DNA from 2 places in the Paenibacillus sp. NPDC058898 genome. Region 1 is predicted to be linked to the other one. Evidence: a T-box and tRNA genes for the amino acid it is inferred to sense, from the RefSeq annotation. Region 1 holds a T-box; the other holds one or more tRNA genes.
The links. The T-box of region 1 lies ahead of ACOZB4_RS26815 (valine--tRNA ligase). A T-box ahead of a tRNA ligase gene usually reads a tRNA of that ligase, here a tRNA-Val.

Region 1 (16,287 bases):
CGTTAGAGCAGCTAAATTCGACCAAGAGCGTATTGGAAGGCGTCATTGTCGCTACCTGCAACCGTACTGAGATTTATGTTGTGGTAGACCGCCTTCATATGTGCGGCTACTTTATCCGCAGTTTTATGGAACAGTGGTTCGGCATTAATCGTGAAGAATTTACACAGCACCTCTATATATATGAAGACGAACAAGCGATTTCCCATCTGTTTAAGGTTACTTGCGGCTTGGATTCCATGGTCATTGGAGAGACGCAGATCCTGGGACAGGTGCGCAATGCTTTTTTGACGTCGCAGCAGCAGAATGCCACCGGTACTTGGTTTAATATGTTGTTTAAGCAAGCTGTTACGCTCGGCAAGCGTGCTCATTCCGAGACATCGATCGGAGAGAGTGCTGTTTCTGTCAGCTATGCTGCGGTGGAACTGGGTAAACGGATTTTCGGTACGTTTAACGACAAAAAAGTAATGATTCTCGGCGCAGGCAAGATGAGCGAACTTACCGTGAAGCATCTTTATGCCAACGGTGCTGCGGAAGTAATTGTAGCCAACCGTACGCTTGGCCGTGCGGAGGAACTTGCACGCAAGTTCCAAGGGACGCCGTGCACCATAGCCGAAGCCAAGAATTTGCTGCATGAAGTCGATATTATTATTAGCTCTACGGGCTCGAATGAATATGTTCTGAATGCGGAGCGGGTTAAAGAGAGCATGAAGAAACGTCAGGCCCGCCCGTTGTTCATGATTGATATTGCTGTGCCACGGGATATCGATCCGGCGATTGGGGATCTTTCCAATGTGTTCTTGTACGATATTGATGATCTGGAAGGCATTGTAGAGACCAATATGGAAATGCGCCGGGTGGAAGCAGCGAAGATTGAAGTAATGATTCAAGAAGAGATGGATGCATTCCACACATGGCTGAAGACGCTCGGTGTCAGACCAGCGATTCGGGCCTTGCAGGAGAAGTCGAATACCATTCATGAAGAAACGATGGAAAGCTTGTTCAACAAGCTTCCAGAACTGGATGAACGCCAGCGAAAAGTCATCCGTCGTTTGACCAAGAGCATCGTTAACCAGATGATGCATGATCCCATTAACCGGATTAAGGAAATGACGGGCGGCAAGCAGGGCGGTGAAGCACTGGATTATTTTTCACAAATCTTTGCGCTGGAAAGCCTGATCCATGAGAATGAGCAGGAAGCCCGCAGCCGCAACAAGAAAGCAACTGCACCCGTTAAAGCTGAACGGACGAAGAATGCTGTAGATCAGCAGGCAGAAGAGAAACCGCTTAAGGTGTCTCTAGCCCCAGCCACCCTTTGAGGAGGGTGAGTACAAACCCATGCTGTTAAACTTAATTTATATCACCGGCATTTGTATCTATGCCCTGAGCCTTCTGTTTTATATCTCGGATTGCGTTTCACGCAATTCGGTGGCGAAGCGGATAGGCACAGGGCTTCTTGTTATTACTGCACTGTTACAATTCACCGGAATCAGCATCAGAGCGATGGAAGGCGGACATTTCCACTTCCCGGTGTTTACGCTGTTTGATTTCCTGTTCCTGCTGGCGTTCTGCATATCGATTACTTCGATTGCCCTGGCGTATTTGAAGCGGTCGGAATTTGCCGTCCTTTTAATGAACCTCGTCGGGTTTAGCGTCATGCTGGTCAATCGTTTATGGTTCACGGCGGGAGACAATGCATTGTATAGCTGGGAGACGGAACATCGTCTCTTGCTTATTCATATTGCCCTGGCGAGTGTCAGCTTCGCCGCTTTGACTGTCGGGGCTGTGTTTGCGGCGATTTATATGTTCCTTCACCGGAAACTGAAGCACAAGCAATGGAATGATACGATCCGCAGGCTGCCGAGTCTGGAGAAGCTTGATGTTTATTCTTATAAAGCGCTGATGGCTGGAACGATTATTCTGGTCATGTCGCTCATTTTGGCCGTCATGTCGGTGGCCATGGCTGGGCGATGGACCTTGTTCTTGGATATCAAAGTCCTGTCTACATTGACGGCTCTTGCGATGTATTTGGTTTATTTCATCAAACGTCGCCTGTGGAGAAGGTCAGGCAGGGAAGCAGCCATATGGGCCTTAATCGGGTATGGATTCATTATTTTGAATTTCTTTCTCAATACGTGGTCCGCTTTCCATAGTTGGTCAGGAGTGTGATGGCAGATGGCATATGATGATCATTATGTGCCCATCCTGCTGAATTGCAGGGGACGTCTATGCTTGATTGTCGGCGGCGGCAAGGTGGCGGAACGTAAAGCCGACACCCTGCTGAATGCCGGAGCAAGCGTACATATTGTAAGTCCCATACTACGAAGCGAGAAACTTCAACGTTTGGCCAATGAGAAGGCTCTTCGATGGACGAAGCGGAAGTATCAATCAGACGATCTGACAGGCGCGTTCATGGTTCATGCGGCAACGGACGACAGCATGCTGAACCTGAAGATAGCGGAGGACGCCGATCGTCTTGGCGTGTTGGTTAACGTAGCCAGCAACGGCGAGGCTGGGACGTTTATCAACCCGACGGTGCTGCGGCGAGGGAGGCTTACACTGGCTGTATCAACATCAGGAGCTGGGCCGATGGCCGCACGCGGTATACGCGACGATCTCGAAGAACAGTTCGGGCCTGAGTATGAGGATTATTTGGATTTTTTATATAGGATGCGTTCGATAATCAGGGAAGAGGTGGAGTCTGCTGATGCACGCAGACGGCTGCTGCACAAGGCATACCGCATGGATATGCTCGGAGAGATCCGCCGCGAAGGTTATGCGCCCTGGAGTGAGGATAAAATCAAGCAGTGGATTGCGAATAATCAGGAGGAATGAAAGATGCGCACAATCGTAGTTGGCAGTAGACAAAGTGCTCTGGCACTGACACAGACAGGACAGGTTATCGATGATTTAAAGCGTTTAGCCAAGGAGCATGGTCTGGACTATGACTTCACCGTCAAGAAAATCGTCACCAAGGGGGACCGCATACTGGATGTTACGCTTTCCAAGGTAGGCGGCAAAGGATTGTTTGTCAAAGAAATCGAGCAGGCAATGATCGACGGTGAGATTGATATGGCGGTTCATAGCATGAAGGACATGCCCTCTGTTCTGCCCGAAGGTTTGGTGTCCGGCGCGGTGCCGGCAAGAAAGGATCCTCGTGATTGCCTGATCTCCAAAGAAGGGGCAACGCTGGATGACCTTCCTACAGGTGCCAAAGTGGGGACAAGCAGTCTGCGCCGGTCCAGCCAGCTCAAGGCCTATCGGCCGGATCTGCAGATCGAATGGATTCGAGGGAATATCGATTCTCGCATTCGCAAAATGGAGGATGGTGAATTTCAGGCCATCATTCTGGCGACCGCAGGTCTTCAGCGCATGGGCTGGGAGGACCGGATCACATCGTACTTGCCGGTTGAAATTAGCCTGCCTGCCGTTGGCCAGGGCGCACTCGGGATTGAATGCCGCGAGAACGATGCTGAGCTGCTGCATTTGCTCTCACTTTATAATGATGATGTCACCGCTCGAACCGTTGCGGCTGAACGCAAGTTTCTGAGCGAGCTGAACGGAGGATGCCAGGTGCCTATCGGGGCTTACGCTGTCCTGAAGAATGTGGATGCCGAAGATTCCCGCGGAGCACAAAACGTTATACAATTAACAGGAATGGTTGGCTCTCCTGACGGCGAAATCGTATTGAAGGAAAGCGCCGAAGGAACCGATCCTGAATCGCTCGGAGTGGAAGTGGCTGCAAAGCTGAAAGCTAAAGGAGCGGAGAAGATACTGGCACAAGTTAGGGGTTGAGGGGATGGCAGGCAAGGTTTATCTCGTGGGAGCAGGACCGGGCGATGCACGCCTGATCACGATTAAAGGCAAGGAATGCATTGAGAAGGCAGATGTCGTGGTGTACGACCGATTAGCCAGCCCTCGGCTGCTGCGGTGGATGAAGCCCGGAGCGGAGAAGGTCTATGTAGGCAAGCTCCCCGATCGGCATACGATGAAGCAGGAGCAGATCAATCAGTTGCTGGTTGATTATGCTTTGGAAGGCAAGACGGTCGTCCGTTTAAAGGGCGGCGATCCAACCATCTTCGGTAGAGTAGGCGAAGAAGCGGAGCTGTTATACCGTAATGGCATCTTGTACGAGATTGTACCGGGGATCACCTCAGCGATCAGCGTTCCGGCTTATGCCGGGATTCCGGTGACGCATCGTGACCATGCTTCATCTTTATCCATCATTACCGGGCATGAAAGTCCCGAAAAGCTGGACCGGATGATTCAATGGGATAAGGTGACCAATGCAACGGGGACTTTGATTTTTATGATGGGTGTGGCCAAGATCGGCTATATCAGTCGTCAACTGATCAAACATGGCAGGCCGCCAGAAACCCCGGTGGCTCTTATTAGATGGGGAACCCGAGCGGAGCAAGATACGCTGACGGGGACGCTGGAGGACATCGAGGACAGAGTCAAGGCAGCGGATTTTCAGCCGCCTGCCGTCATCGTTGTTGGACAGGTGGTGCTTCAGCGGGAGCACCTGAAGTGGGCAGAACGGCTGCCTCTGTTCGGTAAACGAATTCTGGTCACGAGGGCCCGAAGCCAGGCCAGTGCATTGGTATCCCAAATCGAAGAGCTCGGCGGAGAGCCTTATGAATTTCCCGTCATCGACATCGTCATGCCTTCGAAGGACGAAGTGCTTGCTGGCGTTCAACAAGCACTGGACAAGCTGAGTACGTATGACTGGGTATTCTTCACCAGCGTGAACGGAGTCGAATTCTTTTTCCGCCACTTGAAGGAGAATGGGCGCGATATTCGTTCCCTAGCCTCTGCCCGCATCGTCGCGGTTGGTCCAGCAACAGCCCATGCTCTTGGTAATTACGGCATAGCCGCTGAAGTCATTAAGGAGCGGTACCAGGCGGAAGGCATTATCGATGCTTACGGTTCAGAGCTCAAGCCTGGTCAGCGTGTGCTGCTGCCTCGGGGCGATCTGGCACGCAAGTGGCTGCCAGAGAAGCTGACGGAAATGGGTCTGCTCGTGACGGAAGCCGTGGTCTATGAGAACGTGCTGTGTGGTGAGGACGATGATGAGCTGTTGAAGCTGCTTCAAGATGGCGGCATTCACGCCGTTACTTTTACCAGTTCCTCTACCGTTACCAATCTGCTGAAGGCGCTGAAGGGGATGGGCGTAGCAGATCCTGCCGAACTGTTAAAAGGATCGACGATTGCTTGCATCGGACCTTTGACCGCCCAGACGGCAGAGGAAGCCGGTCTGCACGTATCCCTCCTCGCCGAGGAAGCGACGATTGACAGTCTGGTGAAGGCCTTGTGCATTTGGAATGAGAACGATCCACGCCGCGTTGCGCCATAATATCCTTATCTTTTAAATACATGATCAAAAATTACATCATCAGGAGGTATACGTCATGAGTTTTCCAATCGTACGCCATCGTCGGCTGCGTCAAAATGCCGGCATTCGCAGCATGGTCCGTGAGACCGTGCTTCATACGGAGGATCTGGTTCAGCCAATCTTCGTTACCTATGGCAGTGGTGTGAAATCCGAAATTTCCTCGATGCCGGGGGTCTATCATTTTTCGCTCGATACCTTGAAAGAGGAAGTAGACGAAATCGTAAGTCTAGGCATTCCTGCTGTGCTCCTGTTCGGAATTCCTGAGACCAAAGACAGCGTAGGCACATCCGGTTTTGCGGATGACGGGATTGTCCAAGAGGCTACCCGTCTCATCAAGTCGTGGTATCCCGATCTCCTGGTGATTGCTGATACGTGCCTGTGCGAATTTACCGACCACGGCCACTGCGGTATGGTGCATACCTTTGAGCGTGACGGTCACACCTGCGGCGATGTATTAAACGACGAGTCACTGGAGCTGCTCGTTCGTACAGCGGTTTCCCAAGTGAAGGCGGGAGCCGATATTATTGCACCTTCCAATATGATGGACGGTTTTGTTCAAGCCATTCGTTCCGGACTTGATGAAGCCGGATTTTATAACGTGCCGATCATGTCTTACTCGGTTAAGTACGCTTCGGCCTTTTACGGACCTTTCCGTGAAGCTGCCGATTCTGCTCCGCAGTTCGGCGACCGTAAAACCTATCAGATGGATCCGGCCAATGTGAGAGAGGCGCTTCGCGAGGCGGAGACGGACGTGCTGGAAGGCGCCGATATGCTGATGGTGAAACCAGCTATGGCCTACCTTGACGTTGTCAGATTGCTGAGAGACCAGTTTGATCTGCCGATTGTCGCTTATAACGTAAGTGGGGAATATTCCATGATTAAGGCGGCTGCTCAGCAGGGATGGATCAGTGAGCAGGCGATTGTGATGGAGCTGCTGACGGGGATGAAGCGTGCCGGTGCGGACATTATCATCACGTATTTCTCGAAGGATGCAGCACGCTGGATGCGCAGCAAGTAACCAATAACGACTAAAGAGTTAGGAGTGCATAGTATGAGCCAAGATATGCGGAAAGAAGAATTATCGCGTTCTGCTTTTGAAGAAGCGAAGTTATACATTCCCGGCGGTGTCAACAGTCCGGTACGTGCGTTTAAATCTGTGGGACTAACGCCGATTTATATCGATCGCGGAGAAGGCAGCCGCGTATATGATATCGATGGCAACAGCTTTATCGATTACGTAGGTTCTTGGGGACCGCTGATTATGGGCCACGCGCACCCTGAGGTCGTTGAAGCGCTTCAGGAGACCGCTGCGAAGGGGACCAGCTTTGGTGCGCCAACCCTGTTGGAAACGAAGATGGCGAAGCTCGTCTGCGAGCGCGTGCCGTCGATGGAGGTTGTGCGAATGGTGAATTCCGGTACGGAAGCTACCATGAGCGCCATCCGGCTGGCGCGCGGTTATACCGGGCGCAGCAAAATCATCAAATTCGAAGGCTCTTATCACGGTCACGCCGATAGCCTTCTGATCAAGGCGGGATCGGGCATCGCAACGCTGGGTCTTCCCGATAGTCCCGGTGTCCCTGAGAGCGTGGCTTCCAACACCATTGCCGTTCCTTATAATGACTTGGAGTCGGTAGAGCTTGCCTTCAAGCGGTTCGGCGAAGAGATCGCCGCAGTCATTGTTGAGCCGGTGGCCGGCAACATGGGCGTGGTACCTCCACAGCCAGGGTTCCTGGAAGGACTCCGCAAGGTCACTTCCGATTATGGTACAGTGCTTATTTTCGACGAGGTCATGACCGGATTCCGCGTGGATCTAAACTGTGCGCAGGGACGTTATGGCGTTACGCCGGATTTGACATGTCTGGGCAAGGTGATCGGCGGCGGTCTGCCAGTCGGTGCTTATGGAGGCAAGCGTGAGCTGATGGATCAGATTGCTCCGGCAGGGCCGATCTATCAAGCAGGAACGCTAAGCGGAAATCCGCTCGCCATGGCGGCCGGCTACACGACTCTAAAACTGTTGACGCCTGCTATCTATGAACAGCTGGAGGAACGGGGAGCCCGCCTTCAGGCCGGATTTGAGCGAAACGCTAAGGAATTCGGGATCCCGCTTACGATCAACCGGATCGGGTCCATGGTATGTCCTTTCTTCACGAATACGCCGGTTGTCAATTTTGATACAGCCAAGACAAGTGATCTGGATCGTTTCCGTCAATATTTTGCAGCGATGGTAGAAGAGGGAGTAAGCGTACCTCCTTCCCAGTTCGAGGGCATGTTCATCTCGGGAGCGCATACGGTGGAAGATATCGATGCCACCATCGAAGCCAACTACAATGCCTTCAAGAGCCTATGAGTTACGGGGGCAATTGGAGCAAACGCGGCGAATGGCTGGAGATGACGCCGGGCAAGGCGCTGTTAGGTCAGCCGGATCGGAACGAGGCTGCTGCCAAGTGGCTTATGGAAACGGTCGGTATGCCCGAGAAGCTGTATCGCAAGCTTCATCATGAGCAAGGGATACAATGGGGAGGGGACCGGCTTCGGCTGGTCCTTTTTCCTTATCGGGATTACGGCATCGAACCGAGATGGCAGAAGCTAGATGTATTGTACGAGGACGATTTCTGCCTGGTCGTGAACAAACCGGCCGGCATGGCGGTCCATCCGGACAACGAGAGCACGGAGACGACGCTGAATCATGTGGTAGCTGCATATTACGAAGCCGAAGGCATTCATACGGCAGTCCGGCATATTCATCGGCTGGATAAGGACACAACAGGTCCCGTACTGTACGCCAAGAATGAATATGCGCAGCTAAAGCTTGACGAGGCCATGCGGGAGAAGAAGATCGTCCGGATTTATGCGGCTATCGTTCAGGGGAGGGTCTCGCAGGATCTGAAGAGAATCGATTTGCCGATAGGCAAAGACCGCTATCACGCAAGCCGCCGGCGAGTTTCATTAACCGGGCAGGCTGCGATCACGCATATTCTCTCATCTGAAGTGTATCCAAAAGCCAGCCTGCTGCAAATTCGTCTGGAAACCGGCCGTACGCATCAGATCCGGGTGCATCTAAGTCATATGGGACATCCGCTTCTGGGAGATTCCTTATACGGAGGACCCGAGACGTTCCCGCGCCAGGCGCTGCATGGCAAACGTCTGTTGTTTACTCATCCTCTCTCGGGCGAGAGTATCGAGGTGGAAGCGCCCTGGCCTCAGGATATGTTGGAGTTAAGAGAGCAAATCATAGAGTCAGCAGGCCGTTAAGAAAATTTGCAAAATCCTGAATGAACCGGTAACTTTCACGCACAATTCGCAAAAAAGTCATGCTCTCCTATTTTCGGCATATAGATAAATTGAGTGGCAAAACTTAGGCTCATGCCGTGATAACAGATCACGGATAGTATATGCCAAAAAGGAGGACATTCCCGTGTTTGACCAGTCCTACGGATTGCGGTTCGATATTTACGAGCGTATTAATTTAACGGAAGATTTGCCGGGAATCGATGAATTGGAAGAGGCGGAGTTGATCCCGCACATTCAGGTGATCAGTCAGCAGGACCAGGCCACGCTTCGGGGTCATCTGCTTCTTGCAGGCCTGTATAAAGGTGACACCGAAGCTGGAGAGACGGAGCCGCTCGAACACTGGATTCCGGTCGAAATCACGGTCCCGTTGAACCGGGTATCATCATTGGATGACATCGCGGTCGAGATCGAGAATTTTGACGTGGATTTGTTATCTAAGCGCAGCTTGAACATTACAGGGGTTCTGTCGCTCAAAGGAATTCAGGCGGCGGCTCCGGGAGCCCGTGACCAAGTATGGGCCAATGAGGAATTCACAGTGGTACATGCTCCTGAAGCGACAGATTATTCGAACGGGGAGCAGCAGTTCGCAGCCAACCCGTATGACCAGTTTCAAGACGGAGCCAACACTGATGCGAATTCGGCTTCACCTTCTTACTTCAACGAGGCTCAGCCCCAAGCCCAAGAGTCCGGGACGGATGCACGCACACAGCAGTATCTGGCATCCTGGGCGCAGTATGAGAACCAAACTCGGGATTCACAGGCCTCGGATAGCACCCTAAGCATCTCCGGTGCGACTGAAGCCCGGGATACGGTCGAATATGCCTTACATAGCGAGACGGAAGCTCAGGCAGCTGAGCCGTCGATTCCAAGTGTATGGCAATTCGAACGGGCTGCCTCCCAGCCGGAGCCGGTGCAGGAAGATTCAGCAGCCGGTTTCCCTGGTGTCACTGAGCGTAAGGGTGAAGAAGTTGAAGCCGTACCGGTGCTGGAATCACCGGAAACGGAGGAAACCCAGCCTGTTTTTGCTGAGGAAGCAGTACCTTTGGAGGATATGGATGATATAACGGAGGAGGTTTCCGTTAAAGTTGAAGAGGTTCCAACCAAACCGGAGTTAAAGGTGGCCTTCAACTCAAAGAACAGCAGCACAAACAGCACATCGGGTGTAGGCTTATCTTCATTGCTTCAATCGAGCAGAACGGTTCAGGATCAAGCCGCTCGGGACGAGGAAGAAGAGGCGGAGGAATTGGTTGATTCGGCTTCGGCCGAGGATGTGGAGTGGAAGAGTCTGTTCCTGGGTAACCGCCGCGAGGAAACGCCGTTCCGCAAGGTCCGGATGTGCATTGTACAGCGTGAGGAGACACTCGACGAGATTGCCGAGCGTTATCAACTGACGCCGCGGGAGCTTTTGTTATATAACCGCATGTCCGAGCAGAATGTGGAAGAAGGACAGGTATTATACATTCCCCAGTAATCGGTGGGGGGAGCAATTGCGTAAGAAAAAGCAGGTCAAGGTAGGACATCCTTGGCCTGCTTTTTCAATGTATAAGATTTATTGATTCGGCAGGTATGATGTCTAAATCGATCGGAAACACTCGAAATATTGACTATATGCAACAACCACGGTATATTTGAATAGAATATGTACAGGTATTTCATAAGCTAGAACAACGTTGAACGGGAAGAGTAGGAAGGTATGGCCTTCAGAGAGCGGAATTGCTATCAAGCGCTGTGAGATTCCGCAGGAACCAGCTTGCCGAAGTCACCCCGGAGTTGCGGACTTGAGATAGAGTAGGGATCGATTGCTACCCTGGTTAGAGTTCGTCGGCCGCAGCCGTTATCTGCGTAAAGTGTCGTGCTTGATCGTAAGCCTTTCATGTTCTTCATGGGAGGACACGGTTGATGAATTATTTATAAGCACGAAACAAAGGTGGTACCGCGAGAGAACAGTCTTTCGTCCTTTGAGGACGAAGGGCTTTTTTTGTTTCATGCCAAACATTGATATTCATGCCCACGCCCGGAGGCTAAAACATTTCGGGTTGGCAAAACTGATTAACAGTATCGGAGGTACGAAAATATGGATCAAAAACAAAACCAATCCCAGTTAGAAATGCCGACGACGTATGATCCGAAGGCAGCTGAACAAAAATGGTATCCGTACTGGAAGGAAGGCGGCTTCTTTGAAGCTGGCAAACGACCGGATGCGGAACCGTACACGATTGTTATTCCTCCACCAAACGTTACGGGAATGCTTCATATCGGCCATGCCCTTGACTTTACGCTGCAGGATATTCTGATTCGCGTAAAGCGGATGCAGGGTTATGATGCGCTGTGGCTGCCGGGCTCTGACCATGCGGGCATCGCTACGCAAACCAAGGTTGAGCAGAAGCTTCGCGAGGAAGGCGTTACCCGATACGATCTGGGACGTGAAAAATTCCTTGAGAAAGTGTGGGAATGGAAGGATCTATATGCGAATACAATCCGTGACCAATGGTCCAAGATCGGCCTGTCCCTCGATTACTCCAGAGAACGTTTCACGCTCGACGAGGGGTTGTCGGACGCGGTTCGGGAAGTATTCGTTAAGCTCTATGATAAAGGGCTCATATATCGCGGTAAACGCATCATCAACTGGGACCCGGCTGCCCGCACGGCTTTGTCCGATATTGAAGTGGAGTACAAAGAGGTCAACGGCCATTTGTATCACTTGCAATATCCTCTAAAAGACGGCAGCGGCTCCATTACCGTAGCAACCACCCGTCCGGAGACCATGCTTGGCGATACGGCGGTAGCCGTTCATCCGGAGGATGAACGCTATAAAGACATGATCGGCAAAACATTGGTCCTGCCGATTGTCGGCCGCGAGATTCCGGTTATTGCCGATGAGTACGTTGAGAAGGACTTCGGCAGCGGAGCGGTTAAAATTACGCCGGCGCATGATCCGAATGACTTCGAAATGGGTCAGAGACATGACCTGCCGCAAATTACCGTGATGGATGAATCCGGGACGATGAATGAGTTTGCCGGTAAGTACCAAGGTCTTGACCGGAGTGAATGCCGCAAGCAGATCGTAAACGACATGAAGGAATCGGGCGTATTGCTCCGCATCGAAGATCATGTCCATCAGGTTGGCCATAGCGAAAGATCCGGTGCGGTGGTTGAGCCTTATCTGTCGACGCAGTGGTTCGTTAAGATGCAGCCGCTTGCGGAAGCAGCTGTGGATGCGCAGAAATCCGGCAAGGGCGTTAACTTCGTGCCTGACCGCTTCGAGCGAGCCTACCTGCATTGGATGGAGAATGTACGCGATTGGTGCATTTCCCGTCAATTGTGGTGGGGCCACCGGATTCCGGCCTGGTATTCCGAATCGACGGGCGAAGTGGTTGTTGCCATGAATGAAGAGGAAGCGCGCGCGAAGCTTGGCAAGGATGATCTGAGACAGGATGAGGATGTGCTGGATACCTGGTTCAGCTCCGCATTGTGGCCGTTCACGACCATGGGCTGGCCGAATCTGGACAGCGAGGATTTCAAACGATATTATCCAACGAGCGTTCTCGTGACGGGTTATGATATTATTCCGTTCTGGGTATCGCGGATGATCTTCCAAGGGCTTGAATTTACGGATCAGATGCCGTTTAAAGATACGCTGATCCATGGTCTGGTCCGGGATAGCGAAGGCCGCAAGATGTCCAAGTCGCTCGGAAACGGTATCGACCCGCTTGAGGTTATTGAACAGTATGGCGCAGATGCCATGCGTTATATGATATCGACCGGCAGTACGCCGGGTCAGGATCTTCGTTTCCGCTGGGAACGCGTGGAACAAGCGCGTAACTTCGCGAACAAGATCTGGAATGCGTCACGTTTTGCGCTCATGAACCTGGAGGGCTTCACGGCGGCGGATATCGACATTTCCGGAGAGCTGGGAACGGCCGACAAGTGGATTTTGCATCGTTTGAACGAAACTTCCCGCGACATTACGCGTCTAATTGATGCCTACGAATTTGGCGAAACTGGTCGACTGCTCTACAATTTCATCTGGGATGATCTGTGTGACTGGTATATCGAGTTTGCCAAGCTGTCCCTGTATGGAGAGGATCAAGCGGCCAAGAAAAAGACGCAGTCGGTGCTTGCCTATGTGCTGGACCGCACGATGCGTTTGATCCACCCGTTCATGCCGTTCATCTCCGAAGAGATCTGGCAGCATTTGCCGCATGAAGGCGAGACGGTGATGTTGGCTTCATGGCCGACCTATGATGAGGCGTTTGAGAATACGGAAGCTGTTACCGAAATGAACCTGCTGATGGATGTCATCCGCGCTGTACGTAACATCCGGGCGGAAGTAAACGTACCAATGAGCAAAAAAGTGGAGCTGCAATTAAAGCCGGTAAGCGAGCAAATTGCCAGCATTATCGATCGCAATGCGGATTATATTTGCCGCTTCTGCAACACGTCGGAGTATCAGTCCTCCCTTGCGCTTGAGGCGCCGGATAAGGCGATGACCGCTGTGGTTACAGGTGTTGAAATGTATCTGCCGCTTGCCGGGTTGATCGATATCGCTCAGGAGATCACGCGTCTGGAGAAGGAAATTCAGCACTTGAATAGCGAAGTCGAGCGTGTGGAGAAGAAGCTGAACAATCCTGGTTTCGTATCGAAAGCACCGGAAAAGGTGATTGAAGAAGAACGGGCGAAGCTTGTGGATTACTCGGACAAACGCAGTAAAGTGATCGCACGCATCGAAGAATTGAGAGGCTGAGGGCAAGATGAACTTGGACCAGAAGGTGAGAACGATGGTTGATCATTCGGCAGCAGCAGTTGTAGCTCCGTTCCATACCTATGAGGAAGCGGTAGCTTGGATCAATGGGCTGATTCCGTTTGGAATCCGCCCTGGCATGGATAGAATTCAGCGATTGATGGAGCTGCTGGGCCATCCGGAACGGCGGTTGAAATTTATTCACGTGGCCGGAACGAATGGAAAAGGCTCCACATGCGCTTTTTTAACAAAGGTTTTGCTTCAAGGGGGATTCACGGTTGGCACCTACACTTCTCCCTATATTACGAAGTTTACCAATCGGTTTCAGTATAACGGCGAGGACATACCGGAAGAGACGCTGCTGGCGCTCGCGAATCGCTTAGAGCCGCTTGTAGCCGAAGTGGCGAGCTCCGGGCTTGGATCGCCCACGATGTTTGAGGTGTCCACCGCCCTTGCGATCCTGTATTATGCCGAGGTATCTTATCCGGATGTAGTGGTATGGGAGACGGGACTTGGCGGTCGCCTGGACGTGACCAATATCGTTCATCCCATCATTTCGGTGATCACGAATATCGGGATGGACCATACCGACGTTCTGGGTGACACCATTCAGGAGATCGCCACCGAGAAGGCTGGCATTATCAAGCCTGGAGTCCCTGTGGTGAGTACGGTAACTCAGCCTGAGGCTGTCGAAATTCTGAAACAAGCGGTAGAAAAAAACCGTACAAGTCTGTATCTCGTAGATGAACAATTCTCCTATGAGCGACTGCGCGGGGATGAAGAAAGCCAGACTTTCCGCTTTAAGGGCCCGTTCCGGGACATGGATCTGGACATCTCGATGCAAGGCGAGCACCAATGCGCCAATGCTGCGCTTGCCATGATGACGCTGGAAGTGCTTCGCCAGTACATGGCTTTTATCGTGGATGAAGAAGAATTACGTACAGGGTTTAAGGATACTTTCTGGGCGGGAAGACTGGAACAAGTACAGTCCTCCCCGCGGATTGTTCTCGATGGTGCGCATAACCCTGAAGGGGCTGAAACCTTGGCCAAAAGCTTGCCGCAGATCTATAAGTATCGGAAACTGAACTTAATGATGGGAATGCTGGCAAATAAGCATCATGAATCGTATTTGCAGCATATACTGCCAATAGTGGATACGCTTATCCTGACTGAACCGGATTTCCGGAAGAAACTGGACGCCAAGGCGCTTGGTGACATCGTAGAGCAGGTAAGGGAGAAATACGCCAAACATACACTGCAAATCATCATAGAACCAAATTGGAAAAACGCACTTGAAGAGTTGAAGTCACGGACGGAAGCGGAGGATCTTGGGGTGGTGTCGGGCACGTTGTACCTGATTGCCGACGTGCGTTCCAACCTCCTGGGCCTTTCCGATTCTGAAAAAGGTTGGTGATATCTGTTGAATACATCGGAACATGTTCATTTTATAGGAATTGGCGGCTACGGGATGAGCGCCATTGCAAGAGTTATGCTGGAGATGGGTTATAAAGTCACGGGTTCTGACGTGGCATCGCAAGAATTGACAGAAAAGCTGGCGGCCAAGGGCGCCAAAATATACATTGGACATACCGCCGAGCAAGTCCAGGGCGCGGACCTTGTGGTTTACTCGACGGCATTGTCCAAAGACAACGTGGAGCGGGTCGAAGCAGAGAAGCTGAACATTCCTGTCCTTCACCGTGCGCAGATGCTGGCGCGTCTTTTGAACGAACGCAAAGGAGTCGCCGTAGCGGGTGCGCATGGTAAGACAACCACTTCATCCATGATTGCGCTCGTGATGGAAGAATGCGGAGTCGATCCGACATTTATCATCGGCGGGGAAATCATGAATGTTGGCACCAATGCCAAAGCCGGCGAAGGCGAGCACGTGGTGGCCGAAGCCGACGAGAGTGACGGTTCATTCCTTCAGTACCACCCATGGCTCGGCGTTGTTCTGAATATTGAGGCCGATCACCTGGAGAATTACGAAGGGGATTTCAATCGTCTCAAGGCAGCTTATGTACAATTCCTCAGCCAGATTAAGGCAGACGGGACGGCCGTGGTTTGCGCGGACGATAACAACATCCAGGCTATTTTGCCTGACCTTAAATGCAATGTGACCACATACGGCATTCATGCTGATGCGGAGTATACGGCAAAAAATCTTGTGCTCGGCGACCGTCACGTCAGCTTCACGATGCTTCATAACGGAATGGAGCTGGGCACCGTGGAACTGTCCGTACCGGGTAAACACAATGTCTACAACGCAATGGCTACGGTGATATGCTGCTTGAAAGGCGGAATCTCGTTTGAAGCGATTGTAGAGGCCATTGTTAAGTTCAACGGCGCTAAGCGCCGCTTCCAGGTGCTTGGTGAAGCAGAAGGCATTCTGGTGATTGACGACTATGCGCATCATCCGACGGAGATTGAGGCTACGATCAGTGCCGCTAAAGCGACGGGCAAACGGATTATTGCCGTATTCCAGCCGCAGCGGTATTCGAGGACCTTTTTCCTTCTGGATGCGTTTAGCCGCGCGTTCGGAGAAGCCGATGAGGTGATTATCACCGATATTTATTCTCCTGCCGGCGAGAAGCAAATCGAGGGTATCAGTTCCGGTAAGCTGGTGGAGCTGATTGTCCAGAACAGTAATGCCGGTGCCCGCTATTTGCCTACCAAAGAGGATGTTCTGAACGATCTCAAAGGTCGTGTAAAAGAAGGCGATCTGGTTCTCACGATGGGGGCGGGCGATATTTGGAAAGTCGGCGCTGCTTTAGCAGAGTCTATTAAAGGCAAGAAGTAAATGGATTGCGCGCATGCTTTGCTGCTTCGCTGCAGCAGGGGATTGCATGGGCTTTTGTCTTTCGAA
Region 2 (16,287 bases), on a different contig from region 1:
CATCCATGACGGTTACCGGATTTACAGATCAAGATTTCGACGTATTCTCCGTTTCCGGGCTTGAAGCCCGTATGGAGGTTCTCATTGAACGGGTAAGACCCAAGCTGGAGGCGCTAGGGGCTGAGCTCGCCCCCTATGTATCCGTCTTGGCTGGGGAAGAGATGTTTGTGCATGTCGCCAAGCATGCAAGACGCACTGTCAATCCTCCCATTGACACTTGGGTCGCTTGGGCTGCCAGCAAACGCGGGTACAAAGCACTGCCTCATTTTGAGGTAGGCATGTTCGGAACCCATCTGTTTGTCATCTTCGCGATTATTTACGAAAGTCCCAATAAGACCGTGTTTGCCAGCAACCTGGGAGCCAAGCTGAAGAAAACAGCAAAGGCGCTGCCCAAAAATTTCTACTGGTCCATGGATCACATGAACCCGTCCGGCACCCCTCATCAGGATATGAGCGAGGAGGATTTCACGCGTCTGATTGAGAAGCTGAAGCAGGTGAAAAAGGCTGAAGTCATGTGCGGACTGCGCATCCCGCGCGAGGAAGCCGTCAAGCTTGAAGGGGACGAGCTGGTGCAAAAGGTGCAGGAGACGTTTGAGTCGCTGCTGCCGCTTTATAAAATGGCGTTTTAATGAGCAAGATATGTTGATGAAAAGGGCTGCTGGTGCAGCTCTTTTTTTAAGATTATAGAATTTATAAATTTTCAGCGAAGCTGAACAATTCTATAATCGCAAGAAAAACTTCCTTTAACCGCGGTCTGTCTTCTGAGAAAGTACGTCGATAGACGTTTTTCTTATGGATGATATTTTAATGAAGGAACGATGAAGATCTTGTTGCTCCTCCTTAATATGTCTAAAGTTTGAAGCGTTGCTGGACAAAGCAAAAAAAAGCCGTTCATTCTCCTTGCATTCCCCCCCTATTTTGCTATACTCAATTTTGTTTATATAAAAACAGAAATCAACAAATCATAAGAAAATAAACATAGGGAAAGGTTGTGACAACGTCCATGGACCACAGTCGTACACCGCTCTTCACCGCACTTAAAAAACATGCGGCCAAAAACCCCGTGCAATTTCACATTCCGGGACATAAGAAGGGCCTCGGCACCGATGCCGAATTCAGGGAATTTATAGGGGATAACGCCTTTTCTATAGATTTGATCAATATTGCGCCGCTGGATGATTTACATCAACCTACAGGCGTCATCGAGGAAGCCCAAAAGCTGGCCGCCGATGCATTCGGTGCCGATCACACCTACTTCAGTGTCCAAGGAACAAGTGGAGCGATCATGACTATGATCATGTCGGTATGTTCGCCTGGCGATAAAATCATTGTACCGCGCAATGTCCATAAATCCGTGCTTTCCGCCATCATTTTTACCGGGGCCAAGCCTGTATTCGTATCGCCTGCCCAGGATGCCAATGTGGGCATCGATCACGGCATCACCATCAGCTCGGTCCGGAAAGCATTAAAACGTCACCCTGACGCCAAAGCCGTATTGGTCATTAACCCGACATACTTCGGCGTAAGCGCCAATCTGAAAGAAATCGTGGATTTGGCTCATAGCTACAACGTACCCGTTCTCGTGGATGAGGCGCACGGCGTATTGATCCATTTTCATGAAGATCTTCCGATGTCGGCAATGGAAGCCGGGGCCGATATGGCTGCGACCAGCGTGCACAAACTCGGCGGCTCGATGACGCAGAGCTCCGTACTGAACGTGAATACCAAGAACGGATACATCAATCCTTATCGCGTACAGACGATCATCAGCATGCTGACCACAACCTCCACCTCCTACATCCTGCTGGCATCGCTTGATACTTCACGCCGCAGTCTGGCGCTGCATGGACGAGAAATGGCAGCAAGGACGATTGAATTGGCGCAATATGCACGTCAGGAAGTCAATAAAATCGAAGGTTTGTACAGCTTCGGTGAAGAAATATTAGGCGGAGAAGCAACATACTCCTATGATCCGACCAAATTGACGATCCATGTACGCCATCTCGGCATTACAGGATATGAAACCGAGAACTGGCTGCGGGATCACTACAATATTGAAGTTGAGCTCAGTGATATGTACAATATTCTGTGCCTCATTACACCGGGAGACAATCAGGAGGCCATCGATATTTTGCTAACAGCGCTCCGCGAGCTTTCGAATCAGTACATGCATGTGAATGAGATTAACGAGTTGGTTGTGAAAACACCAGAAATTCCGCAGTTGTCGCTTATCCCTCGCGATGCGTTTTACGGGGATACAGAGGTTGTACCTTTCAAGGAATCGGCAGGACGCATTATTGCCGAATTCATCTATGTCTACCCGCCAGGCATTCCGATTCTGCTTCCGGGCGAAGTGATTTCCCAGGAAAACATCGATTACATTATCGATCATGTCGAGGTAGGCCTTCCGGTGAAAGGTCCTGAGGACCGCAGTATCCAAAATGTTAAAGTCATCGTGGAAACGGATCCTATATTCTAAAATGGCAGCTGTAAATACAATAAACCCGGTGCGAGAGGTTCGCACCGGGTTTATTGCTTAGGAGTCTTATTCCTGGTTTGCAGCAGCGACCAGTTCGTTGTAAACCGCCTCTACTTCATTCCATTCTTCTTCGTCCTCAATATTGTAAAGAACCATTTCCTCGTTCTCTTCTTCCATACGTAGAATGACGCCGTCCGCTTCCGGATTTTCGCGTTCAAGCAAAAGCGCGTAGAGTTTCTCGCCGACATCAAATGTCTCCACAAGAACCATCTCTACTTCTTTTCCTTCTTCATCCGTCAATGTCAGCACAAACTCTTCATGTTCGTGGTCGTGGTCATGGTCATGACCGCAGCCGCAAGCATCTCCGTGTTCATGTTTGTGTTCACTCATTGAAAAAACCTCACTTCGGTTAAATTATCATACTTTCGTATCGTATCACGGATAGCTTCTCCAGGTCAATTTCTGCCAATCGCCTTAGGGCCCATCAATTTAGGGCAGTAATCACTTTTTCCGCAACTTTCACAAAACCGTCATCCGGTTTGACTTTTACATAAAAGCCTACCGAGTATTTTCCCGCTGTTTTAAAATCGTACGTGAAATCATAGGTTCGGAACCAGAAGTTATCCTTGCGATCCTTCACTTCCTGGGACTGAATATCCTTGATATTGCCCGAAGGATCCTCAATCGCTACTTTCACTGAGTGTATATCGTTGTTTAAGCTGTCCACCTGGCTAAAAACATTGAATTTCAGCTTACCCTTGTTCACGTTGCCGAATACAGTATCTCCTTTAAACAGAAAAATATGCACGTTCGGCTTGATGACTTGAACTTGTCCATTCGCGGGATTCCAATCCACAGCCCCGTCGAATTCCCGAACCGGAACATAGGTTTTGCCATCAATTAAATATCCACCATCCTTCAATTCATGACCGTTTAGCCAGACACGGACTCGCTCATTGACGGAATCTGCAAACAAAAGGGTGCTGCCACCCATTAAAGAGAGCACTAACATACATGCCATCACTTTTTTCCACTTCATATATTCATTTCCCTCCATTGGCTCATCTTGTTGTTATATGTGTATACTACATGTCAAAAAACAAGTTGCGGACAATTTTGCACTTTGTGGTAAAATTTTTTCCTCATGCAGTAAGGTCTGTGCCTATCAAGAATTATACTGCATTTCAGGGCCGATTCGATCATATAATCCGTGTAAATCAACGTGGAATTCGTTAAAATATACATTAGCATACTGGACTACATATCATATCATCAGGAGGTTTCATCCATTGACACTGAAATTACAAATGCTTGGCACCGGCAGTGCGTTTGCCAAGAACTACTATAACAATAACGCACTGGTACATGACGGGAATTTCACACTTATGATCGACTGCGGCATCACCGCTCCAATGGCACTACATCAGCTGAATAAGACATTTAACGATATCGATGCCGTGCTTATCACACACATTCATGCCGACCATGTGGGCGGACTCGAAGAGCTTGCCTTTATGATGAAAATGAAATACAACCGCAAACTCCCGCTTTACATTGCTGAATCGCTGGTGGAACCAATATGGGAACATTCACTCAAAGGCGGATTATATCAACAGGGACATATCTCCTCCCTGCATGATGTATTTGACGTACACCCTCTGAAACCGGGAGTGAAGGCCCATATTTCATCAGGCATCTCGGTAGAGCTGATTCATACGCAGCATATTCCCGGCAAGGACAGCTATTCGCTTTATCTGAATGATCGGATATTTTACAGTGCTGACATGGTATTCGATCCGATCCTGCTCAACCAACTGGTGAATGAGCGGGATTGTGAAGTGATTCTGCATGAATGTCAGCTGCAAGGCCCCGGCGAGGTTCATACGACACTGGATGAGCTGCTCAGCCTTCCTGAAGAAATTCAGGAACGCACCTATCTCATGCATTACAGTGATGAGGTCGAAGCTTTCATTGGCAAGACCGGAATCATGGAATTTGTGGAGCAGCAGCGGGTATACGAATTGTAGTTCAATATAGATGAATAGTTTATGAGGGTTCCCGGGAACACTAATTCCGGGAGGCGATCTATATGGATAATAAACAACAAGAAGTCGTAGGCGTCCGTAAAAATGGCGACGGCGACATCATCGAATTGAAGCTGGATAACGGTAGTGTCGTGGACTACAAGACTGCACAACAGATGGCCAAGAATAAAGAAATCAAAAACGTGAACGTATTCCGTGGACGTGACGGAGATGAACATCTTCGTTCCAATGCGGATGGCGATCCCAGCAACAACCTGGATAATATGCCAAGCTTTTAATTCATGCCTAAAAAGACCTCGAGTCGATACTCGAGGTCTTTCCTTTTAGAACGATGGGATCATCAGCCACCTTATAGTTAAGAAGATGCCTACAGTTCCTTTTTCATACGAACATGGGGAATGCCAGCATCATCAAACGGCTCGTCCGAAATCGTCTCATACCCCAGCTTGCGATAAAACGCCTCCGCCTGCACCTGGGCATCCAGCACGGAATACTGCAGTTTCAATTCACGCGCCTGCGCTTCCAATGCCATCATCAGCACACGCCCTATCCCTTTGGATCGGAATGGCTTACGTACCGCAATGCGCTGCATTTTGGCGGAGTCCTTATTGTAATAGGTGATACGTCCAGTTGCCGCATACTGTCCCTCCGACTTGATCAGGACATGATGTGCATCGGAGTCCAGACGATCGTAATCATCAATCTCCAGGTCAATCGGAACCTTCTGTTCAAGCACAAAAACATCCTTCCGAATATCCAGCGCTTGCTGCAACTGCTCTTCGGTTGATACATTTATGATTTCTGCTGCCAATTTCAACACCTCTTTATGTAGAATCAATTCCTTGTAATATCGCAGATCGAGCTATTATACAAAATAATCATTTTCCTGTATAGTATAAGCTAACGTTTTTTTGAAAGGAGCATTGCCTTTATGGGCATGGGAACCACGATATTTTGGGCTGTTATCATCTCAGCCATCATCATCTACCCTATCTTTTGGGCGATTAAAAAAGGTTATTCCCGGAAATGGGATGAGGAATAGCATCGGCCGTTTTACAGCAAATCGCCAGCTTGCCTGCCGGCGGTTTGCTCTGCTCGCAAAAGGTAAGGATATTGGTATGACCGATTTGTTATAGACGTTGCTGCACCCATTACGGATGGAGATCGCGTAAGGTATCCACCGAATTCATCGGGGATACCGGCTCCAGTGCTCCGCTTCCCTGCTTGGAATATACGTCCTGATCTATCGAACGTCCGTAAACATCAAGCATTACAGGCGCCGCAGGCCCATGTAGCGGCTCCAACTGCACCGACGTTCTCTCCGAGATACTGCAACCGCTCCCTAGTACAGATACCCCCAGCAACGAGAGCACCAGACTGGCTCGATTAAAATGATGGGATTTCCCACCTGCCATGCCATTCACACTCCTCCATTGGCATAATCATGCTGTATTTAGTCTGAACCGGAATGTGATTTTTTATAACGAGAAAACCATTGACAGCCACACTGTCTGCTGGTAATATATGAATTACCTTTTTAAATATTTCATGATCTGTTAGCTCAGCTGGGAGAGCACTATCTTGACAGGGTAGGGGTCAGTGGTTCGAGCCCACTACAGATCATAATCGAAAACCCTTGATGCTATTGGCGTCAGGGGTTTTTCATTTTCTAAACCTATTGTCTATTTGGGTTGACCGAGATTCTCAGCCATATTCGTTCCGTCAGGAAGCATGCGTTCCCCTTCCTTTCCCGGGTCTCCAGGACAGAATATTATGTTCATTAAACACCCGAGGTTTTCCAGTCTCCAGACACGTTGCCCGTATCCGATGATCCCGAATACTGTGTATCTGTATTTTCCGTTGGGTGATATTCCCTTTCCTGTCTTCATATATGATTTCTATGGTTTGCTCCAGGTAATTCTTAAACATCATGCCACCACCTCTAACCAGAACGTTTGTTTGTATTATATGCGAACATTCGTTCTTTTAGCAATGTCAATTTTACCCTGACTGCACTTGATTAAAGGAGGACGCAGCAATTTATAAATCCTGGTCATGATGACTACAGTTTAATTTGCATGATCATGCTTTGTTGATGTTGATAGTAAAAGAAAAATCCGGCACCTAGTAGGTACCGGAATTCAATAAACAGAATAATAATGGATTCATATTTAGAAAGGTTATTTCAAGAGCTCTTCGGGTGTATCACCACTATACACAAAAACAGGACTTGCAGTATTAACAAAGAATACAGCTACCACTGTAAGAGCAGATGCGATAAATGAAAATAAGCCATGCTTAGATTTGTTGATTACCGACACTTGGCTCACCTCCCTTCAAATGAATTAGGCTCAGTGCCTGGATAAAGAATACTATGGATAATGTTGGTGATTGAATGAGAAAGTTCACCCCAACAATAATACAGCTAATTAGACGAAGTTTAGGATAATGTTTTCTTGGTATTCTTGATTGCTTGGCAATCTTACTAGGGGCAAATAAAACGACTAACAAAAAACTTAGGATGTTCAAAATTTGTGTAGGCAGTTCGCCTAAATCAACAAAAGACACTGCAGTAAACAAAGCAGTAGTAATAACAATACAACCAGCGCCAGTCTTAACGTGGATTCCTCCAGAGAACTGTCTTAGCAGTGCAAAACCGATCAAACCTGTAATAGCCTGCTTCATATGTCCGGTATAAATGGATATTAATAAAGTAAATGTAACAATAAATAGTATATTTAATAGAATTGCGATCGCATGCTTTAAAACTCCAACAGATGAAGGGTGTTCAGGCACTTGTCGTTTAATGCCTTCCGATATCCAAAGGGCGGCTCTTTCAATCATTAATTGTCACTCCTTTGATTGGATCGCATAAAATAAGAAAATACCAAAAGTTATACCAAAAAAGAGAAGAAGAAGCCATAACCGATTAAGATAAAATAATATCGCCAATAAGATCAAAACGACTACGATGAGGGAGATTAGTAAGATGTGCTCAAATTTAATACGCAACTTTTCGAGATCATATGTAAAACCTATTGCAAACTTATAAATAATCCAAGAAATGAGTAAACCCGTCACTGACGATAATAGCTGAAGTACATAGCCATCTACTTCATTGTTGTGTGTAGCTTCGATTGAGCCATACAATGATAGCATGTAAAAGGCCTGAATTAGAGCATAAAACATATACCCCAGAATGGTACATATCGCCGACCAGATAACTGGGATCTTAATAATGGCAGAAAACAAGAAAACGAAGATCAGCACGGTAATGAGAGGGGCGAGAAAATCCAAGTGAAGCTCGTTGCGCATAACGAAACTTTGCAAATTGGCAAGGATCATGACAATCAACGCCTGCCATATGTACTCTGTTGTCTTAAATCTAAGCAATGTCATGATTAGTGAATAAATCGCCAGTGTTTCAAATGTTGAAAACACCATAAACCAGATAACTTCCATTCAAAGATTTCCTCCCTACACCATAAGAAATGGTTAAATGTGTGCTACGCCACTTCCCGATGTAACCTGATTACACTGATGGTTATAACGTCTATAAATAAACGATATACCGACAGACCCTCAGCTTCTATCGAGTCGTCCTAATGATGCATGTTCTTGAGGTCAATTCCGATGGCGCCTGCCACTTCTTATATGTCTGGAAACTGTGATGGAAAATGCAAAAACATTAAACGTCGTTTATAGCTCCGGCTTGGCTCAAAAATTCTAAAACAGAACAACTTAGAACTTCTTATACACCAAAACGAATTAAACCACTGAAATGTTCAATCCGTATACCAAACGAAAACCAAGCATTACTTATCAAGAATCCACGACCTTGTGAATATGACTAAGCCAGAATAAACTCAGATTCTACTATTTAACATCCTGACATCATCTAAGTTGATTATATAAGGCCCGGAAGGCATAACAACAGGTAATTAAATACATTAGTGGGGGAATCCATCATGGATTTATGAAGTGAAGAGTGAAATAGAGAGTTAATTTGCTATATCTCCATTATATACGAACCTACGTTCTTGTTCAACCACCTTTAAACGCAAGTATACAATGATCTGACAAAATAAAAGAAGAGGCATCCAATCGGATGCCTTCCCCAATTTACTTATACAGCTTGGTCCATGCCAAGCCATTCGCAACGAGCAGCGCGAGGATATAGGCCAACATACCATAAGGAATCGTGCTGCTTGCATAATGTAAACCACAGAGTCCACCAATAACAAAGAAGAACAACAATACCCACCAGCCGTCTTTCTGCTGCGCCATATTAAACGCTTGAGAGAACGGTGGATTGCGCAGAATTATCTTGGCTGATAAGGGAATCAACACCAAGCCGGTTAGGAGTATGATGAGAATATCCGGCATGATCCGAGTACCGAATACGATCAGAAACACGATCGCGTTCACAATGAACAGCGGCACGAACATTTTGACGGCAAGAGCCTTTAAAGCCCCTTTGTACAAAGGATTCATGCTTTGCATCGGGGCTGCGCCAAATAACCAGAAGGCCTTGGGCTTGCCGGAGAATTTCAGCATCATAACGACGGTGATAATCATGATGAGCATACTATGCAGTACATAGTACGACGATCCCTGGCTGATTTCCGCCAATGAGGAGTTACGGATCGTAGAGACAAAGAATAAATAAGGCAATAACACGGACAACCCAAGTGTAGGATACACCTTAAGCTTAAACTCTCTCTCGTTCTTCAGCATGCTGGCAGATAATCGGAAACAAGCCTGCTCCGTACGCGACCGGCATACCATTTTGGCCAAGAATCTGTCCAATCGCCCGCGCTCCCGCCCTTTCCCCGCTTCGCTGTGAGCCAGCTTCTCCAGATGCTGCTCGAACGAAGGAATATAACGGACATAGACGATCATAAACACAATCGGGACGAATACAGCCAGCATCGAGAGAACAGCCAGCCACCCGCTCCCCTCGCCAAACAACCACTCATACGGAGCCGCAAACCACACCGGCGGAAGCAGAATCTGCCACCAGGCCGGCTTAAATACCAAATGAAAATCAATCAGATCGAAGGAACGGATCACAAACTGATAGCCGATGGCCAGCGTGGCGGAAAGTCCAATCTGTACATAATTGATCAGATCCTTCAGTTTCTCTCCATCCCAATACTTGAGCAGCAACAGATAAACCAAGGAGGTGCTTACCAGAATGAGCATATTCATCAGTATTAACTCCAGGATATAGATCAGAAAGAACAGCACGCCATGCTTGATCAATCCCACGACCAGTGAGCCTGCTGAGAGCGCTCCGGTTAGCAGCAGCAAATAAATTCCTGCATGAATCGATCGCGCCAATCCGACCGTTCGACCGTCGATCGGCTTCGTCATCAAAATGCTGCGGTCTCGCACATCCAGCAGCACGGATGAGAAATCTGAAATCATGGAGCTCATAATCAGGAACATTAGGATCGCAGACAGGATGCTCATCGGCATTAAATATTCCGGATCGCTCCAGAACACAAACGGCGTCAGGACAAGCCCGATTAAGCCATACAGCCAGAGGGAGCTGACAAACAGGTTCTTGTCCTGCTCTTCTTTCTTCCGGTTGCTAGAAGATAATATGACGGGTGCGCGCCTCGAATCCATCAATAATTTGACATGGAGTATCCGGCGCAGCGTTTTATAGTCGACACCCAATCTCGAGATGATTCCCTGAAATCGATCCAGTATCTTCAACATCCGAAACGATGAATCCGATCCCGCCATATCAGCTTCCCTCCCGAACGATCGATACGAACCGTTCTGCAATACGGGCATGGTCATGGAACCCCGTCAGCTGATTAAACACTTCTTCCAGGGACCCCTCATGGGAATGCTGCTGCAATTCTTTGAACGTTCCGTCCGCCACTACCCGGCTGTCAGCGAGCAGAATGATCCGGCTGCTGATTTTCTCTACGACGTCCATGATATGTGAGGAATAAAAAATCGTCTTGCCCTGGGCAGACAGCTGGGCCAGTACTTCCTTGACTACCATCACGCTGTTCGCATCCAGCCCGCTTAAGGGCTCATCCAGGAACAATAGATCAGGATCATGCAGCAGGCTCGAGATCAGCAGCACCTTTTGCCGCATTCCTTTTGAAAACGTAGCGATCCGTGAGTGATATGCCTTTTCCATGTCAAAGCAATCCATTAATTGCTTCGCCTTATAATCCGCTGCATCATATGTAAGTCCGTACAACTCGCCTATAAAAGTCAAATACTCGGCTGCCGTTAACTGATCGTACAATTCCGCCACCTCAGGCACATATCCGATTCTCCGTTTATAATCGATATTCCCATCGGAAATATCCTGACCGAATATGCGCACTGTCCCCGTGTACCCCTCAACCAGCCCAAGCATAATCTTGACCGTCGTGCTCTTCCCCGCGCCGTTCGGACCGATATATCCAATCATCTCGCCGCGGCGTACTTCCAAGTCGATACCGTTCAGCACATAACGATTATCATATTTCATGCGCAGGTCTTGAATCAATAACACTTCATTTTCAGACATGATATAATTCTCCCATTCCCTCATTGTCTTCACATACCTACCTTATTATGGAAGGGAGGGAAAATCAACCTTTTGACGCATATACTCGCTCTGCAATATCCCCATGTGTACGATGTCATGCCAGACACCATTCCGGTACAAGCTCTGTCTGGAGCTGCCTTCCTGGACAAATCCGACTTTTTCATACAGTTTGATCGCGTTATGGTTGAAGGAAAATACCCGCAAGCTTACCCGGTGCAGATTCAGCTCCAAAAAAGCATAATCAAGCAAAAGCGTCATCGCTTCAAAGCCGTAACCCTTGCCCCAATAGGTCTTTTCGCCAATGTCGATGATACATTCCGCGTTCCGGTTCTTGGTATCGATATGAATCAATGACATGATGCCAATCGGTCTGCCGGTTTCCTTCAACTGGATCAGATAGCTCTTCGAGGAGGAAGAACCCAGGATCACCTGCTGAACGAAGTCCTTTGTCTCCTCCAGTTGAAAAGTATCCAGGTTGGGACTGGTGGATTGCATCACTTCTAGGTCATTGCGCCAGGAATGGTACAGCTCCGCGTCGTTTATCGTCATTTTTCGACAAGCAAGTCTAGCAGAATCAAATAGCATTCAAAAAACACCCTTTCCATCATCATGATTCTAGTTTTATAGGATTTAACATTGCATTAAGAGAATGTACGAAGGTTTCCAGCTGCTCCGGCACGCAAGTCACCATCGGTCCGAGTTGGAAGGTATCCAGCATCAGTCCGTTCAGAAACGAAATCATATAACGTGCTATGGCTTCCGGTTCCAATCGTGGCCGAAACTCCCCTTGCTCCTTACCCTTCCGAATGACCCGACCCATGGCCTCAACGGTCAGCTGATAACGTTCAGTTATATAGGGATACTCCTTCTTGGCATGAACATAAGAGGAAGACAGGAAAAATTCCGCCCTGGCCAATACAAGTGAATGCTGGATTAGCGAAATATCACCCTGCTGTTTCTGAACCCAGTCCCTCAACTGATTCCATATCGGATATTGCGGATCCGGTTCAAAAAAACCGAGCGTCTCTTGGTCGTCAAAACGCAGAACCTCTATAAACACATGCTCCACATTATCAAAATACGCATACACGGCTCCGCGGGACATGCCCGCTTCATCCATAATGTCCTGCATCACGGTGCGGGTGTAGCCCTTTCTGATAAAGACGCGCCTGGCTGCCGTCAATATTTCAAACTTCTTCTCCCGTTTATATTCCTCACTAACCCTTGGAGACATAAGTCATCCCCCTTTCCGCCCTTTAACATCAATTTCGATTCCATGAACTTCACCTCAATACAAACGACATAAGTGTCCTTTTTTAACTCATTTCATCATAAACGACATTAGTGTCGTTTTCAAGTGGTTGCTATAATGAACGCGAAAACCCTCTTGAAGAAATCTCTTCAGGAGGTCATTTGCGTACAGCCAAGCCACGATCCGATATTCGATAGAATGTCCCCTCCGCGCCATTATATCTCTCTTTGAAAACAACTTGTTCTATTTTTCGGCTTACGCACATTTCCGTCAACATTCGCGAATAGCTGCATATATATGGGGGAGAACGAAAAGAGGTGATCGGACATCATTAAGGGCATCAGCCGCATACTGATCTTCACCTTACTGCTGGTTTTCTTTTTCCCCGCCGTATCCCAAGGCGCTTCCGGACAGAAGCTGGACAGTAAGTACACCAAGTACGCACAGTTTATCGTCATTGATAAATCCACCAACAAACTGACGTATTATGAAAAAGGTAAGGTCATAAAAACATTTCCCGTCGCTACAGGCAAAAAACCCTCCTATACGCCGGAAGGCCTGTTCAGAATTCACGAAAAAGTGAAGAACAGACCTTACTACAAGGAAGGCATCAAGGGAGGAGACCCGCGCAATCCGCTTGGGGATCGCTGGCTCGGCATTAATGTGAAAGTGAACGGTAGAGTTAGCTACGCGTACGCCATACATGGAAACAACAACGCCAACTCGATCGGCAAGTACGTGTCGGCAGGTTGTATACGGATGCATAATAAAGACGTACGCTGGCTTTACGACAAGGTGAAAATGAGTACCCCCGTCCTCATCCAAAAATAAGAACGCAAAAAGCCAAACACATTTCATGTGTCTGGCTTTTTTAAATTGGACGTGTAGGAACCATACTCCGCTCCATTCCTCAAGTTCATTCCAATTCTTTGAATACCAGGTATGTAACCATCTTGTATAGGATAACTTATCATTATATTTGTTATCAACCATCTAAGGGGGGGATTCACATGGACATCCATTCGGAGGAATATAAAATTGCCTCACTCAATGGGAATGAAGGTACCTTGAAAGCGATTGAAGACGCCGAGACCAAGATTGCCGAGCTTACAGGCAAAGATATCACCCTGATTGCTTACGAGAAAGACCAAAACCAAGGGAAAAATCAATAATTAAGCCGAGTACAATAAAGAGCTGCCCTCCAGCCGTCCGCAAAGACCTAGGGAGAGCAGCCTTTTCATTATATATATTTCAGAGCGTTCAGGAATCTGCCTGTCATTAGGCAAGACAGTAAGGCCCGATCCCTGTAATTTCGGAATCGGGCTTTGCTGGACCGGGATGTACAACAACATTCCCAGCACTATATCATAATAAATGCTTACTTGACCGAAACTTTAACTCCCAGTGTTACGATTTCGTGAGGCTTAACCGGCTGCGTGAAGCTTCCATCGCCATCAAAGCTTTGAACCGCTCCCTCTACTTCCAGAATAGAGCTCTTATACACACCCTGGGAAGGTAGAGAAGATTTCAGCTTCAGCTCAGTATCCGTGCCTGCCATATTGAACCAGCGCAGCATCAGATCCCCGGTCTTCGGATTCACTTTCAGGGAAGAGAACGCAAGTTCTTCATGGCTCCATTCAAACGGTGCGGAAGTCGATGCGACAGCGCCGGCATGGACCCCGGTCTGTGTAACCGTCCATGGGATTTGGAATTGGTAAGCCTCGGCGTATGCGCCTGACTTCATGCCGTCGCCCTGATGCGGAATGACCTCCATACGTACCGTATGCACGCCGATGCACTGAGCTTCAGGCGTAGGGAAGTACCCCCAGTCACCGAGCTCGCCTACGGAACGAAGCAATGTAACAGCGATGGTATTCCGGCCGTCACGCAGGACTTCATATTCATTCAAGCCCTGGTTAGCTACCGTCAATCCTGCAGTAGCTGTCGAGACATCAACGAATGCCTGTTGATGAGCCGTATAGCTTGGATTCTCCCATTCGGCAGCAGGTTCATTATCCCGAGTTGCCACTTCAAACATGGAATCCACGTTATGGGACGATGCCAGCAGATCCGTTGGGAACAATGCACGCACCCGATGATCCTTCGCTTGATTATCCATTGTCGCTTCGATCTCCACGCCTTTACCGCTGCGGTTCAGACTGATTACGGTACGAATGCGCATTGGCACCATTTCGCTCGATCTTTGCGCTGTGCGGTTCGGATAATAGATGAGCTCATGCTGCTCTTCATCCAGCTTGCTGTCCGCCATAGCCGGAATGGACCAGTTATGAACGATTTCAATGGATGCGCGGTAAGGTGTATCTTCCAGAACCGAAACTTGGGCGGTTTGACCCTTCGTGGTCAATGCCGCTTCGCCATCCGGCTGTTTGTACATATATTCATTACCGATATCTCCGGTATTTTCATAGACGCCCAGATCCCGGTATACTTGTCCGTTCTTTTTATCCGTCAAGGAGAAGGAACCATCCTCAGCGATCTCAATCTTGATCAGCTCATTCTCCATCACATTGGACTTACTAATTAAGGATGCTACCTCGGCAGGCTTCACTTCGCTCTTCACCCAAGCATAAGTAGTTAAGCCCATTGCTGGGATCGCGTTTGCCTCGAAGGTAAGTCTCACACGGCGGCACATATACGGCTGGCGGAAACGATCGTCCGGCAGATCGTATCCGAACTGAAGACCCAGATCCTCAACGGTGCAAGGCACAGCTTGTCCTTGAGCATTAACCAGCACACGGCCGGACAAGTCGATTTCCTTCATCCGGCGGCTGGTTTCCTCCAAAGAGTAACCTTCCCGGAAATAAAGGCGTTTCGCGTCCAGCTCAATGCTGACCGTACCGCTGCGGCTCCATCCCGTCGTATTGAATACAACAAGCGGCAGCGGATCGGATCCCCATTGCTCAAAGGCGGTTGTGTCAACCGCATCTGCAATGACGCGAACACTGTCATCCACGATATTTTCGGCCACGTTCGCGCTTTTCTCAAAGCGGGTCACCATCTCGCGGTGAACTTCGTCCACGCTGCAGCCGCAGATGCTGTCATGCGGATGATTCTGCATCAGCGTCTTCCACGCATAGGTGAACAGATGATGCGGATACTCCTTGCCTAGCAGGCTGGCGTAGGATGCAAGCGGTTCGGCCACTTTTTCCAGCAAGGTCTGGCCGCGCTGGTTCATCTGCTTCAGGTATACGCGTGCCGAAGCGGTATTCACAAGTGTACCCCATCCATCGGTACGCTGACTGCGCAGCTCTCCTTTTACGGAGGAAAGATCTTGCGGCAGTTTCTCCCGAACGGCTGTCAGGTAATCGTCAAAATTGGAATGAATGAATTCCGTATCCGGATACAGCTTCTTCGCTGTACGGATGCCTTCCGCAAGATCGGTCTGTATCGGCTGATGGTCACACCCGTTCATATAGAGCAGCTCAGGTGTGGAAGCGTACTTCTCGGCATCCGCCAGCTTGCGGTCCCAGAATGCCTTCGCTTCCGCTTCATCAACGGGAACCTCGTTACCGTTACTGTACCAATTGGCAAACAGGATGCCCAGCACCTTGGAGCCGTCCGGACCTTCCCACATCAGCTCTGAGAATGAAGACTCATAGCCGCTGTCGGAGACGGTATTGTTAAAGCCCGTTGGCTTTACGCCCCGACCGAAGAAGGCATTATCAATGCCGGACTGCAGCATCAACTGCGGAATTTGGCCTGTAAGTCCAAATGTATCCGGGAAATAACCGATTTTGGCAACCGTGCCATATCGCTCGGCATCCTGGTGGCCTATCTGCATATTTCTCACGTTAGCTTCACTGCTCGTGAGGTAGGCATCCTGCAAAATGTACCATGGACCGATAATGATACGTCCGTCCGTGATCAGCTTCTCAAGCTGCTCTTTCTTCTCAGATCTTACCTGCAAATAATCTTCGATAATAATCGT

Region 2: it has a tRNA-Val gene. The T-box ahead of ACOZB4_RS26815 (valine--tRNA ligase) is inferred to sense a tRNA for this amino acid. The anticodon was not compared.

What each region holds. Positions count from the first base shown of each region.
Region 1 covers NZ_JBMOSM010000013.1:25,564-41,850, reverse strand. The annotation lists gene hemA (glutamyl-tRNA reductase) at 1-1,316, shown strand, start outside; gene ccsA (cytochrome c biogenesis protein CcsA) at 1,336-2,166, shown strand; gene ACOZB4_RS26850 (precorrin-2 dehydrogenase/sirohydrochlorin ferrochelatase family protein) at 2,173-2,832, shown strand; gene hemC (hydroxymethylbilane synthase) at 2,836-3,792, shown strand; gene cobA (uroporphyrinogen-III C-methyltransferase) at 3,797-5,353, shown strand; gene hemB (porphobilinogen synthase) at 5,409-6,410, shown strand; gene hemL (glutamate-1-semialdehyde 2,1-aminomutase) at 6,444-7,739, shown strand; gene ACOZB4_RS26825 (RluA family pseudouridine synthase) at 7,736-8,644, shown strand; gene ACOZB4_RS26820 (LysM peptidoglycan-binding domain-containing protein) at 8,808-10,154, shown strand; T-box leader at 10,345-10,645, shown strand; gene ACOZB4_RS26815 (valine--tRNA ligase) at 10,758-13,427, shown strand; gene ACOZB4_RS26810 (bifunctional folylpolyglutamate synthase/dihydrofolate synthase) at 13,462-14,838, shown strand; gene murC (UDP-N-acetylmuramate--L-alanine ligase) at 14,845-16,221, shown strand.
Region 2 covers NZ_JBMOSM010000004.1:366,673-382,959, reverse strand. The annotation lists gene ACOZB4_RS13725 (YktB family protein) at 6-629, shown strand; gene ACOZB4_RS13720 (aminotransferase class I/II-fold pyridoxal phosphate-dependent enzyme) at 1,004-2,479, shown strand; gene ACOZB4_RS13715 (DUF1292 domain-containing protein) at 2,546-2,869, opposite strand; gene ACOZB4_RS13710 (copper amine oxidase) at 2,964-3,518, opposite strand; gene ACOZB4_RS13705 (MBL fold metallo-hydrolase) at 3,769-4,506, shown strand; gene ACOZB4_RS13700 (DUF3892 domain-containing protein) at 4,569-4,802, shown strand; gene ACOZB4_RS13695 (GNAT family N-acetyltransferase) at 4,892-5,335, opposite strand; gene ACOZB4_RS13690 (hypothetical protein) at 5,676-5,939, opposite strand; tRNA gene ACOZB4_RS13685 (tRNA-Val) at 6,075-6,147, shown strand; gene ACOZB4_RS13680 (hypothetical protein) at 6,247-6,453, opposite strand; gene ACOZB4_RS13675 (cyclic lactone autoinducer peptide) at 6,705-6,845, opposite strand; gene ACOZB4_RS13670 (accessory gene regulator ArgB-like protein) at 6,823-7,368, opposite strand; gene ACOZB4_RS13665 (hypothetical protein) at 7,375-7,986, opposite strand; gene ACOZB4_RS13660 (hypothetical protein) at 8,647-10,278, opposite strand; gene ACOZB4_RS13655 (ABC transporter ATP-binding protein) at 10,280-11,065, opposite strand; gene ACOZB4_RS13650 (GNAT family N-acetyltransferase) at 11,111-11,671, opposite strand; gene ACOZB4_RS13645 (TetR family transcriptional regulator) at 11,694-12,320, opposite strand; gene ACOZB4_RS13640 (L,D-transpeptidase) at 12,666-13,169, shown strand; gene ACOZB4_RS13635 (hypothetical protein) at 13,349-13,510, shown strand; gene ACOZB4_RS13630 (alpha-mannosidase) at 13,717-16,287, opposite strand, start outside.